Regions from separate parts of the Streptomyces sp. NPDC004539 genome, predicted to be linked through region 1. Evidence: riboswitches for the same ligand, from Rfam matches in the RefSeq annotation. Region 1 holds a riboswitch; each other region holds the start of a gene.
What was found. Region 1 has a riboswitch for S-adenosylmethionine ahead of ABZX85_RS29430 (aminotransferase class V-fold PLP-dependent enzyme). Riboswitches for the same ligand answer to the same signal wherever they lie in the genome.
Positions count from the first base shown of each region.

Region 2: linked by a shared signal. The riboswitch ahead of ABZX85_RS14460 (ABC transporter substrate-binding protein) and the one ahead of ABZX85_RS29430 (aminotransferase class V-fold PLP-dependent enzyme) in region 1 are both predicted to bind S-adenosylmethionine.
Region 3: linked by a shared signal. The riboswitch ahead of thrC (threonine synthase) and the one ahead of ABZX85_RS29430 (aminotransferase class V-fold PLP-dependent enzyme) in region 1 are both predicted to bind S-adenosylmethionine.

Region 1 covers NZ_JBEXLS010000016.1:37,864-42,251, forward strand. Annotated here, with positions in the region: gene ABZX85_RS29420 (cytochrome bc complex cytochrome b subunit) at 1-408, shown strand, start outside; gene trpD (anthranilate phosphoribosyltransferase) at 542-1,606, shown strand; SAM riboswitch class IV at 1,714-1,830, shown strand; gene ABZX85_RS29430 (aminotransferase class V-fold PLP-dependent enzyme) at 1,954-3,300, shown strand; gene ABZX85_RS29435 (Lrp/AsnC ligand binding domain-containing protein) at 3,308-3,589, opposite strand; gene ABZX85_RS29440 (rhomboid family intramembrane serine protease) at 3,586-4,266, opposite strand.
Region 2 covers NZ_JBEXLS010000006.1:60,961-65,348, reverse strand. Annotated here, with positions in the region: gene ABZX85_RS14470 (PP2C family protein-serine/threonine phosphatase) at 1-1,007, shown strand, start outside; gene ABZX85_RS14465 (hypothetical protein) at 1,068-1,646, shown strand; SAM riboswitch class IV at 1,719-1,831, shown strand; gene ABZX85_RS14460 (ABC transporter substrate-binding protein) at 2,131-3,747, shown strand; gene ABZX85_RS14455 (ABC transporter permease) at 3,749-4,388, shown strand, end outside.
Region 3 covers NZ_JBEXLS010000039.1:18,514-22,901, reverse strand. Annotated here, with positions in the region: gene ABZX85_RS45765 (cold-shock protein) at 1-67, opposite strand, end outside; gene ABZX85_RS45760 (MoaD/ThiS family protein) at 534-809, opposite strand; gene thrC (threonine synthase) at 806-2,083, opposite strand; SAM riboswitch class I at 2,101-2,248, opposite strand; gene ABZX85_RS45750 (glucosyl-3-phosphoglycerate synthase) at 2,414-3,358, shown strand; gene ABZX85_RS45745 (trehalose-6-phosphate synthase) at 3,472-4,388, shown strand, end outside.

The DNA of each region.
Region 1 (4,388 bases):
CTCTCCATCAACGCGATCACCTGGTTCGTCCGGATCGGCTTCTTCGTCCTGCCGGTCCTCGCGTTCATCGTGACCAAGCGGATCTGCATCGGCCTCCAGCGCCGTGACAAGGACAAGGTGCTGCACGGCCGCGAGACCGGCACGATCAAGCGGCTGCCGCACGGTGAGTTCATCGAGATCCACGAGCCGCTCAGCCAGGAGCAGCTGCACACGCTCACCGCGCACGAGCAGTACGAGCCCGTCGCGATCGGCGCCACCACCGACGAGAACGGTGTCCAGCGCAAGGTCAAGAGCACGGAGAAGCTCCGCGCCAAGCTCAGCGAGTCGTACTACGGCGAGGACAGCCAGATCGCCAAGCCGACCGCCGAGGAGTACAAGGAGATCACGAGCGGCCACGGCCACCACTGATCCCGCCCCCGGGTAGACCCCGGGACGTCGCCACAGAAGGACCCCGCCCGATTCCTGGACGGGGTCCTTCGGCATGTGCCGCCGCTGGATAGGGTGGGCCCACACTTTCCGTACGACATCCTGGAGCGGCCGTATGAGCGCTGTGACCCCCGCTGGAGGCGACACCGCGGCGGGCCGTTCCTGGCCCTCCGTGCTGAACGCCCTGCTGTCCGGGCACGACCAGAGCGCCGACGCGACCGCCTGGGCGATGGACCGCATCATGCGCGGCGAGGCGACGGACGCGCAGATCGCCGGGTTCGTGGTGGCGTTGCGGGCCAAGGGCGAGACGGTCGAGGAGATCACCGGGGTCGTCCGGGCGATGTACGAGCACGCCAACACGATCGAGGTGTCCGGCCGTACGGTCGACATCGTCGGGACGGGCGGGGACGGCGCCAAGACCGTCAACATCTCCACGATGTCCGCGCTTGTCGTCGCCGGGACCGGCGCGAAGGTCGTCAAGCACGGCAACCGCGCGGCCTCCTCGTCGTCCGGCGCCTCCGACGTCCTGGAGAAGCTGGGCGTCAACCTCGAACTGACCCCCAGGCGGGTCGCCGAGGTCGCCGAGGAGGCGGGCATCACGTTCTGCTTCGCCGTCAAGTTCCACCCGGCGCTGCGTCATGTCGCCGCCGCCCGCGGCCAGTTGGGCATCCGCACGGTCTTCAACGCGCTGGGTCCGCTGACGAACCCGGCCCGGGTGAAGTCCCAGGCGGTGGGTGTCGCCGACCCCCGCATGGCCCCGATGATCGCCGGCGTCCTCGCCGACCGCGGCAACTCCTCCCTGGTCTTCCGGGGGGACGACGGCCTGGACGAGCTGACGACGACCTCGACGTCCCGGGTCTGGATCGTCGGCGACGGCAAGGTCACGGAGGAACGGTTCGACCCCAGGGACGTCGGTCTCGACCTCGTCCCCGTCGAGGCCCTCCGCGGCGCCGACCCCTCCTACAACGCCGAGGTCGCCCGCAAGCTCCTCACCGGCGAGAAGGGCCCGGTACGGGACGCGGTCCTGCTGAACTCGGCGGCGGCCCTGGTGGCACTGAACCCGGGCACGGGGACGCTGGCCGAACAGCTCCGCGAGGGCATGGCGAGGGCGGCGGAGTCGATCGACTCGGGCGAGGCGAAGAGGACGCTGGAGCGCTGGGTGGAGGCGACGAACAAGTAGGGATCGGGAGGGAGGAGCGGTGCGAGCCGCTTCTCCCTCCGTGCGGGTGTCCCGCGATCCGGACATGACTTGCGTCCCCGCGATCACCTCATCTACTTTCTGTACCAGGTCATGAGTGACAGTCATGAGGCCCCGGCCGACTGTCCGGCAACCCTCCGTCCGTGGCGGGGTGCCCCGGGTGAAGACCAGGCCGTGGGCAGCGAGGTCCACGGCAAGCGCGGACCCTCCTGACACCGGGGGTCCTGGTCGTCGAGGAGCCTTCCGTGAGCAAGCGAATGCGATAGGGCCGAAGAGCCCCCTTCCGCGCGCCCCTTTTCTCTTTCCTTCCTGCCTCACGGGAGTTCCCCATGTCTGTCACCACCCTTGCCTCCACCCAGCCGGTTTGTGCCCCCCTGAGCGTTCTGGGCCGAGATGTCACCGTCCCCCTGGTCACCGGCGGCGAGGTCACCTACGCGGCCCTCGACTACGCGGCCAGCGCCCCCGCGCTCCAGCGCGTCTGGGACGACGTCGCCGCGTACGCCCCGTACTACGGCAGCGTCCACCGCGGCGCCGGCTACCTCTCCCAGCTCTCCACCGACCTCTTCGAGGCCGCCCGCAAGACCGTCGCGGAGTTCCTGGACTGCCGCGAGGACGACGAGCTGGTCTTCACCCGCTCGACGACGGACTCCCTGAACCTCCTGGCCCGCACGGTCCCCGCCAACTGCCAGGTGTACGTCTTCGAGACGGAGCACCACGCCTCCCTGCTCCCCTGGCAGCACACGGACGTCACCTACCTGGACGCCCCCCGCACCCCCGAGGAGGCGGTGGCGACCCTCGGCCGGGCCCTGTCGGAGCGCGACACGACCGCCCCCGCCCTCTTCTGCGTGACCGGCGCCTCGAACGTCACCGGCGAACTCTGGCCGATCCGCGAGCTCGCGGCGACCGCCCACGCGCACGGCGCCCGCATCGTCCTGGACGCCGCCCAGCTCGCCCCCCACCACCCCGTGTCGGTGCGGGACCTGGACGTCGACTGGGTCGCCTTCTCCGGCCACAAGCTGTACGCCCCGTTCGGCGCGGGCGTCCTCGCGGGCCGCACGGACTGGCTGCACGCCGCCGAGCCGTACCTCGCGGGCGGCGGCGCCAGCCGTAAGGTGAGCCGCGCGGCGGACGGCTCGGTCGAGGTCGAGTGGCACGAGAACGCCGCCCGGCACGAGGCCGGCTCCCCGAACGTGATCGGCGCCTACGCGATCGCCTCGGCCTGCAAGGCGCTCACGGAGGAGGGCTTCGGCAACCTCGTCGCCCGCGAGCGCCACCTGATCGCCAAGGTCCGCGAGGGTCTGGCGGACGTCCCCCAGGTCCGCGTCCTGTCCCTGTTCGGCGACGACGCCCCCCGCGTCGGCGTCCTCTCCTTCGTCGTGGACGGCTGGAACAGCTCCCACTTCGCCGCCGCGCTCTCCGCCGAGTACGGCATCGGCGTCCGCGACGGCCTCTTCTGCGCCCACCCCCTCGTCAACCACCTCCTGGGCGCGACGGCGACCGAGGCGGGGGAGTGCGGCGAGGCGGCCTCCCTCAACGCGATCCGCGTGAGCTTCGGCGCCGGCACGCCCGACGAGCACGTCGACCGGTTCGTCACGGCCGTGCGTGAACTGGTGACGCAGGGGGCGAAGCTGACGTACCGCACGGAGAACGGCCGCTGCGTGCCGGCCGCCGCCTAGGAGACGCTCAGGAGTCGAGGCCGATCGCGAACGCGGCCTCCAGGTCGTGCTGCGAGTACGTCCGGAACGCGACGTGCGTGTCCGTCGCCTCCACCCCGGGGATCTTGCTGATCCGGCCCGGGATCACGTCCGCCAGGTCCTCGTGCTCCCGTACCCGGACCATGGCGACGAGGTCGTACGTCCCGGTCACCGAGAACACCTCGCTCACGCTCTCCAGGGAGGCGATCTCCTCGGCGATCTCCGGAATCCGGTCCACGCTGGTCTTGATCAGGACGATCGCGGTGATCACGGCTGCTTCTCTCCCTCGACGACGGGTACAGGGGCGGCCCCAACTGTAGTCGTACGGGTGAATCGCGCCCACGCGTACAAGAACCCGAGCGTGAACCCGATGACGTGGGCGAGGTAGGCGACTCCGGGGCCGGCGGTGGCCTGGCCCGCGGCGATCCACTGGAGGGCGGCCCAGAAGGGGAGGACCAGCCAGGCGGGGAAGCGCAGGGGGAGGAAGAAGAGGAAGGGCAGGAGACTGGTGACGCGCGCCCGGGGGAAGAGGTAGAGGAAGGCGCCGAGGACGGCCGAGATCGCTCCGGACGCCCCGACGAGGGACTGTGCGGAGGACGCGTTCGCGGCGGCGTACCCCAGCAGGGCGAGGCAGCCGCAGCCCAGGTAGAAGAGGGTGAACTCGACGCGGCCCATGCGTTCCTCGGTCATCGCCCCGAAGACGTAGAGGAAGAGCATGTTGCCGAGCAGATGGACCCACCCGCCGTGCACGAACAGCGCGGTCAGCGGGGTGAGCGCGGCCCGCGGCGACCCCTCGAAGAGCTCCGCGGGCACGACGCCCCAGCGGTGGTAGTAGGCCCCCAGAGCCACGGGATCGAGCCCCGACGCCGGGCCGAGGACGAAGACGGCACAGCACAGCGCGATCAGTCCGTACGTCACCGGAGCGGGCGGGCGCCACCTCTTGATCATGGCTACAGAGCATGACGCAACCGAACACAACGGCCCATAACGCCTCGCCGTCATGGACGGACGGGCGGCGGGTCCCCGCCAGGCCGTAGGGTTACGGCCAACACGCACCGGGGCACGCCCCC
Region 2 (4,388 bases), on a different contig from region 1:
GGGAGCTGTCCGGTTCGGCGGTGCTGCTCCTGGGCCTGCTGGTGTTCCTGCCGGGCGCCGCCGCCGCGCTGTGCACCGTACGCCAGACCGCGTTCGTCGCCGCGTGGACGGCGCTGGTCGTGAGTACGACGGTGCTGGCCCGGGGACCCGCCGGGCACTGGCTGGACCGCACGCTCATGGTGGTCATCACCATTGCGCTGGGCGTCGCGTCCACGTACGCCTGCGGCTACCGCATCCGGCGTGAGCACGAGATGCTCCGGCTGCGCTCGACGGCCGCCGCGATGCAGCGGCACATCCTGCACCCCCTCCCCCTGGTCACGGACGACGTCCTGGTCAACGGCGTGTACGAACCCCTCCACGAGGACCGGCTCGTCGGCGGTGACATCTACGACGTCGTCGACTCCCCCTGGGGCACCCGCGTCCTCATCGGCGACGTCCAGGGCAAGGGCCTCGCCGCGGTCGGCGCCGCGTTCGCGGTGATAGGGGCGTTCCGCGAGGCCGCCCACCGCGAGCCGACCCTGACGGCCCTGGTCGACGCGCTGGACGCCGCCGTCGTCCGCCACAACTCCTACGCCACCGACACCGGTGAGGACGAGCGGTTCGTGACGGCGCTGATCCTCGGCATCGACCGGGAGGACGAGGTGCAGGCCGTCAACTGCGGGCACGTCCTGCCGTATCTGCTGCACGACGGCAAGGTCACCTCCCCGCAGCTGGACTCCGGGGTCCCGCTGGGCCTGTCCGCGCTCGCCGCCGAGCCGACCACCGTCGGCTGGTTCGGCTTCCCGCCGCACTCGACCCTCGTCCTGAGCACCGACGGCCTCACCGAGACCCGCGCCGCCGACGGCACCTTCTACCCGGCCGACGAGCGCCTGACCACCCTCGCCGACCGCTCCCCCACCGCCCTCCCCCAGGCCCTCTACGACGACGCCCGCGCCTACGCCGGACACGGCGGCCGGCACGACGACGTCGCCGTCCTCACGGTCCGCCGCGCACAGCGCCGCCCCTGACAGTCATGACCGCCGCCCGTGCGGGTATGTGCCAGTGACGGCACGGACTCGGGAGGGGTCGTGGAGTGGCGGACGGACGATTTCGGCACATCGCACGGGGGCCGGCCGCGCGCCCTCCTGCCGGACGGCACCGAGCCGGACCCGGTCTACTTCGACGTCGGCAGCGGCGCCGACATCCCCAAGTCCACCGAGTGGTGGGTGTACGACGGGACGCTCGGCGCCCCCGAGGCGAGCCATCTGCGCGCCGCCTGCTCCTGCGGCTGGCGCGGCACCACCCACCACCCCCTGGACTGGACCCGGGTCCCCCGCCACCACCCCTACGACTACGACACCTCCGCCCTGCGCCGTGAGTGGACCCGGCACATCGAGGAGGTCGAGTCCCGCTCGGTCCCCCTGCCCGCCGACGTCGAGGCCGCGATCGACGAACTCGACCGGCGCATCGGCGACTTGGCCGACCAGGCGCCGCTGGCCGCGCTGCGCGCCGTGACCGCCCTGGAGCGGATCGCCGCCGAGGCGGGACGGGAGGCGGCGTACAACGTGCGGGCCGACGAACTCTCCTGGGAGGCCGTCGCGAAGGGGCTCGGCCTGACCGAGGAGGACGCCCGCTCCCTGTTGTTCCGGTTCAGTTTCCGGAACTGAGGCGTCCAGCGGGCGAGACGGACGCCGACACTCCGTTGACGGACGCCGACCCCACTCCGTACGCTCGTGATCGGCATTGAGTGTCAGCGTCAAGCCCTGGCTCGCTGACCGGCAACCCTCCCGCGCGGTGGGGTGCTCCAGGTGAAAGCCCGGCGGGGTCGTCGAGGACCCCGCAAGCGCGTGACCCTGTCGGACAGGGTCCTGATCCGGGAGGGACCGGTATGCCGCACCGCAGTGAACTCCGTTCCCCCCTCGCCGTTCTCGCCGCGTCGGCCCCCTTCTCCGGTCTCTCGCGGCGGTGGCACATCGACCTCCAGCGCTGTACCAGCGCTCTGTGTCGCGGCTGACCGCGTCTTCCGCCACCGCCTGACCCTCCCCCCCTTCTTCCTTCACGCCTCCGTACCCCCACGCACCCCGGAGGTGATCACTCCGCGCGCCCGTCCGCCCTGCGGCGCGCGGTGACACGAACAGGAGACCCCGTCCCGTGACGGCTCAACTTCCCCTGCGCTCCACCAGATTCGCGGCGACCACCGCGCTCGTCACCTCCTCGCTGCTGCTCGCCGCCTGCTCCTCGGGCGGCGACGACACCACCGCCGGCGGCGCGAGCACGCCCCGCTCGGGCGGCACGCTCACCTTCGCCGTCGGCTCGGACTCCGGCTGCGTCGACCCGCAGCAGGTCGGCAGCAACGACACGATCTACTCGGTACGCCAGCTCGTCGACTCGCTGACCGACCAGGACCCGAAGACCGGCGAGATCGTGCCGTGGCTCGCGAAGAGCTGGCAGGTCAGCGCGGACGCCCGGCAGTTCACGTTCCAGCTCCGCCCCGGGGTCACCTTCAGCGACGGCTCCGCGCTGACCGCGCAGGTCGTGAAGGACAACTTCGACGCGGTCCCGAAGCTCGGCGCCCTCGGCACCCTCGCGCAGGGCTATCTGAGCGGCGTCGAGAGCACGACGGTCGTCGACCCACTGACCGTCAAGGTGACGTTCAAGGCGCCCAACGCCCAGTTCCTGCAAGCGACTTCGACACACTCCCTGGGCATCGAGTCCTCGGCGAGCGTGAAGCTCAGCCCTCAGGAGAAGTGCAGCAAGGGCGTCGTCGGCTCGGGGCCGTTCACGCTCACGCAGTACGTGCAGAACCAGTCGGTCACGCTGGCCAAGCGGGCCAAGTACGCGTGGGGTTCGTCGCTGTGGAGCAAGCAGGGCGAGGCGTACCTCGACAAGCTGGTCTTCAAGGTCGTCCCCGAGGCGGGCGTGCGCGCGGGGAGCCTCCAGTCCGGTCAGGTCGACGCGATCAGCAGCGTCGGCAAGGCCAACGAGGCGGCGCTGCAAGGCGTGAACCTCCAGCGGCGGGCCAACCCGGGCGTGGTGTTCGGGCTGTCGCTGAACAACTCGCGGCCGGTCCTGAAGGACGTACGGGTCCGGCAGGCGATCCGGTACGCGATCGACCGGCAGCAGATCGCGACGACGATCTTCCCGACCGGCACCCAGCCCGCGACCAGTGTCCTCGCGCACACGACGCCCGACTACGCCGACCAGGGCGCGGGGCTCACGTTCGACGCGGCGAAGGCCAAGTCCCTGCTGGACGCGGCCGGCTGGAAGGCGGGCGGGGACGGCATCCGCACGAAGGACGGCGCGAAGCTGAGCCTGACGGTGAAGTGGTTCGCGAACTCGGCGACCAACCAGCCCGCCCTGGAGCTGATCCAGCAGCAGCTCAAGGACGTCGGTGTCGGCATCGTCCTCCAGCAGCTCCAGATCGCGCAGCTCGCCCAGGTCCAGCAGGCCGGTGACTTCGACGGCCTGTGGGGCAACATCACCCGCGCCGACCCGGACATCCTGCGCTCCTCGTTCTCCACGAAGCTCGCCAACATCTACCGGCTGCCGGTCACCCCGCTGGACACCCTCCTCACCGAGCAGGCGGCGGCCACCGACGCCGCGAAGCGCAAGGAACTCGTCGGCCAGGCCCAGAAGCTGATCGTCGACAACGCCTACACCGTGCCGGTCGTCGAGCTCCAGACCCAGCTCGGCGTCGCGAAGAAGGTCCACGCCCTCGCCTTCGACGCCTCCAGCCGCATCCAGCTCCACGACACCTGGATCGGCTGACATGACCCGGTACGTGCTCACCCGGCTCGCCCAGGCGGCCGGCGTGCTGTGGGCGGCGTTCACCGTGTCGTTCCTCGTCCTGTACTACCTGCCGGGCGACCCGGTCTCGGCGATGGCCGGGGCCGGGACGGACAGCGCGCAGATCGACCCGGCCCAACTCGCCGCGCTGCGCCACGAGTACGGCTTCGACAAGCCGCTCCCGGCGCAGTACGCGGACTACCTGGGGCGGGCGGTGCGCGGCGACTTCGGCGACGCGATCTCCACCGGCCGCCCGGTCTCCGCCACCATCGCCGACGCCCTCCCGCAGACCCTCCAGCTCACCTCGCTGGCGCTGCTGCTGGCGGTGGCCGGCGGGGGCGGGCTGGCGTTCCTGGCGACGTACACGCGGGCCCGCTGGCTGCGGCAGACGCTGCTGTCGCTGCCGCCGCTCGGGGTGTCGGTGCCGACGTTCTGGGTCGGGCTGGTCCTCGTCGAGCTGTTCTCGTTCCGGCTGCGCTGGTTCCCGGCGTTCGGCAACGACGGCTTCGACGGGCTGGTGCTGCCCGCCGTGACGCTCGCCGTCCCGACGGGCGCGCTGGTCGCGCAGGTGCTGGCGAAGAGCCTGCTCACGGCGCTGGACCAGGCGTACGTGGAGACGGCCC
Region 3 (4,388 bases), on a different contig from region 1:
CACCGTCGACCGCGATGAAGCCGTACCCCTTCTCCGCGTTGAACCACTTGACGGTGCCCTGAGCCATGCCTAACTCCCCTATTACTGGCCCTTGCGCAGATCCACACTTCGCGGACCCGGGTCAGACCTCACCCCCCAGCCGATTTGGGGGCGTGCGCCGGAACGCGTCGACCGCGGCCGAATGTATCTGCACAACTGCCCTCTGCAACAGGTCAATCGGACGAGAATTCTGGACGCACTCGATCCGGAATGTGGTGAGAATTCAGGAGAGTTCAGGGCAAGTCGGGCCCGACATATGCCGCAAATGCCACGCAAGAGGCATGCAGTTTGGCTACTTCTTGTCGGGTGTAAGGCAGAAATCAAGGGCGCCCGGCACGTCAAGCGGAAGCGGGTTCCCCAACCCTACCTCCTTCAACCACACAGAATTGCCCCCTCCGCTTCGAAGCAGAGAGGGCAATTCGATGAACAATGAGTAATGTGCATTACTGACGGTTACTACCGGCGAGTAATGACATTAGGTCAACACATACGGGTCAGCCGCCCGCGACCGCCGGGATGATCGAGACGCCGGCGCCGTCAGGGGTCGCCGTCTCCAGCCCCTGCTCGAACCGCACGTCGTCGTCGTTGACGTACACGTTGACGAACCGCCGCAGCTTCCCCTGGTCGTCCAGGACCCGCGCGGAGATCCCCGTGTGGTTCTTCTCCAGGTCCGCGATGACCTCACCGAGGTTCCCGCCCTCGGCGCTCACCTCGGCCTGCCCGCCCGTGTAGGTGCGGAGGATGGTCGGGATACGAACAGTGACGCTCATGCGAGGCCAGCCTCTCGGAAGGAGTCCAGGGTCGGACGGATGGTCGCGGTGAGCCCGGTCCCGGCCACCGCGTCGAGGGTCTTCAGGCCGTCACCGGTGTTCAGCACGACCGTCGTCAGGGACGGGTCGAGCAACCCGTTCTCGATCAGCTTGCGCGTCACCCCGACGGTCACCCCGCCCGCCGTCTCCGCGAAGATCCCCTCGGTCCGCGCGAGCAGCTTGATCGCGTCGACGATCTGCTCGTCGGTGACGTCCTCCACGGCCCCGCCCGTACGCCGCGCGATGTCCAGCACGTACGGCCCGTCCGCCGGGTTCCCGATGGCCAGCGACTTCGCGATGGTGTCCGGCTTCTGCGGCCGTACGACGTCGTGCCCCGCCTTGTACGCGACGGACACCGGGCTGCACCCCTCCGCCTGCGCCCCGAAGATCTTGTACGGCTTGTCCGCGACGAGCCCCAGCTTGATCAGCTCCTGGAGCCCCTTGTCGATCTTCGTGAGCTGCGACCCGGAGGCGATCGGTACGACGAGCTGGTCCGGGAGTTCCCAGCCGAGCTGCTCGCAGATCTCGTACGCCAGCGTCTTGGAGCCCTCGGCGTAGTACGGCCGCAGGTTGACGTTGACGAAGCCCCAGCCCTCGCCCGCAGAGTCGCCGATCAGCTCGGAGCAGAAGCGGTTGACGTCGTCGTAGTTGCCCTCGATGCCGACCAGCTCACCGCCGTACACCGCGGCCATGACGATCTTGCCCTGCTCCAGGTCGTGCGGGATGAAGACGCAGGAGCGGAGCCCGGCGCGGGCGGCGGCGGCGCCGACGGCACCGGCGAGGTTGCCGGTGGAGGAGCAGGAGAGGGTGGTGAAGCCGAAGGCGCGCGCCGCTTCGAGTGCCTGGGCCACCACTCGGTCCTTGAAGGAGTGCGTGGGGTTGCCGGAGTCGTCCTTGACGAACAGCTTGCCCTGGGAGACGCCGAGCGCGGCTGCCAGGTTGTCCGCCTTGACGAGCTTCGTCCAGCCGGGGTTGATGTTCGGCTTCTCGGCGACGTCGGCCGGGACGGGGAGGAGGGGGGCGTAACGCCAGATGTTGGCGGGACCGGCCTCGATACGGGCCCGCAGCTCTTCGGTGTCGTACGCGGAGAAGTCGTACGCGATCTCCAGCGGGCCGAAACACTCTTCGCAGGCGAAGAACGGGCCGAGGGGGACGCGGTGGCCGCATTCGCGACAGCTCAGCGCCGCGGCGGGACCGAGGTCGACGGTGGTCGTGGCGACGGTTTGCACAGCCATGGAGGCGAGGCCCTTTCTCCTCATCTTCCTCACGACGCATCTCGCCGTGAGACGGATTTGGCACCTTCCCTAGCCGGGAGCCTCGCTGCGTGATCACGCACGAGACCGGCTGGAGGGTTGCCGGGGCTTCATCGGGCCGTATCCCTCTGCCCCTCTGGATGAGCGGTATGAAGTTATGAGTGGAGCTGTCCGCCCGGCGCCCCCGACATGCGATGGTCACCAGCGTTGTTCAAGACTGTAACCGAATGCCACGACAGTTGAGATAGTCGTCCGAACCGCGAGATGGATCACACTGGGCAGTGTGATCGTGACAGTGAGGAGCCGCTGACTGTGCTGGAAGAAGTCGAGCGCTGGCTGGCCACCCGCTCCTGGTCGGTGACCGATCGCCCCCTGCACCGGATCATGGCCGCGAAACGCGCGTCCGGTCTGACCGTCTCCGTGGTCCTGCCCGCGCTGAACGAGGAGGAGACCGTCGGGGACATCGTCTCCGTCATCCGCCACGACCTGATGCTCCAGGTCCCCCTCGTCGACGAACTCGTCGTCGTCGACTCCGGCTCCACCGACCGGACCGCCCAGGTCGCCGCGTCCGCCGGCGCGCGGGTCGTCCACCGCGACGCGATCCTCCCCCGCCTGCCCGCCGTCCCCGGCAAGGGCGAGGTCCTCTGGCGCTCCCTGCTCGCCACCACCGGCGACATCGTCTGCTTCATCGACGCCGACCTGCGCGACTTCTCCTCCGACTTCGTCTCGGGCATCGTCGGCCCGCTGCTGACCGATCCGGGGGTGGACCTGGTCAAGGGCATGTACGACCGTCCCCTCGCCGGCGCGGCCGGTCAGGGCGGCCGGGTCACCGAGCTGATGGCGCGCCCCCTGCTGAACATGCACTGGCCCCAACTCGCCGGGTTCGTGCAGCCGTTGGGCGGGGAGTACGCGGCCCGCCGCAGTCTGCTGGAGCAGCTTCCGTTCCCGGTGGGGTACGGGGTGGAGCTGGGGATGCTGGTGGACGCGCTGCATCTGGTGGGGCTGGACGCGCTGGCGCAGGTCGACATCGGGGTCCGCAAGCATCGTCACCAGGACGGGCAGGCGCTGGGGCGGATGTCCGCGGCGATCTACCGGACCGCCCAACTCCGGCTGGCGCGCGGGCACTTGATCCGTCCGGCGCTGACGCAGTTCGAGCGGGGGGAGGACGGCTTCGAGGCGCGGACGTATTCGGTGGACACGGAGGAGAGGCCGCCGATGGTTGAGGTCGCGGAGTACGCGCGGCGGAAGGTGGCGTGAGTGGCTCTCGGGCCGTACCCGGCTAATACTTGGGTACGGCATACCCCCCAGTCCCATGCCACGTATACGTTCCGAACGTTTGAGCAGCGCGGCGCCTGGCTAGGTTCTGGCGTATGACGTTCGGTGCTTCCCGTGTGCTCGTCGCCTCCAACCGGGGGCCCGTCTCGTACTCCGTGGGGGACGACGGCACCCTGCACGCCAAGCGCGGAGGCGGCGGCGTCGTCTCCGGGCTCTCCGCGATCGACCCGGACGCGGGGGCGCTGTGGGTGTGCAGCGCGCTGTCCGACGGGGACCGCGAGGCCGTGCGGCGAGGGGTCGGGGAAGCCGGGACGCGGATGCTCGACATCCCGGCCGACGTGCACGCCGACGCGTACAACGGGATCGCCAACTCCGTGCTCTGGTTCGTGCACCACATGCTGTACCAGACGCCCCTGGAGCCCGTGTTCGACGCGGAGTTCAGGCGGCAGTGGGCGTCGTACGAGGCGTACAACCGGGCGTTCGCGCAGGCGCTCGCGGAGGGGGCCGCCGAGGGGGCGGCCGTGCTGGTGCAGGACTACCACCTGTGTCTCGTGCCCGGGATGCTGCGGGAGCTGCGGCCGGATCTGCGGATCGGGCACTTCTCCCACACGCCCTGGGCGCCGCCGGACTACTTCGCGCTGCTGCCCGACGACATCCGGGCGCAGCTCCTGACGAGCCTGCTCTCCGCCGACCGGCTGGGGTTCCTCACGCAGCGGTGGGCCGACTCCTTCGCCGCGTGCTGTCCCGAGGGGACGGGTACTACGGGTATCGGGGTGCATCCCCTAGGGGCCGACGCGGACTTCCTCCGGGAACGGGCCCATCAGCCCGATGTACGGGACCGGATCGCGTCCCTCCGGGAGGAGATCGGGGAGGGGCGGCTCGCGGTCGTACGGGTCGACCGGACCGAGCTGTCCAAGAACATCGTCCGGGGGCTGCTGGCGTACCGGCATCTCCTCGACACGCACCCCGAGTGGCACGACCGCGTCGTCCATGTCGCCTTCGCGTATCCCTC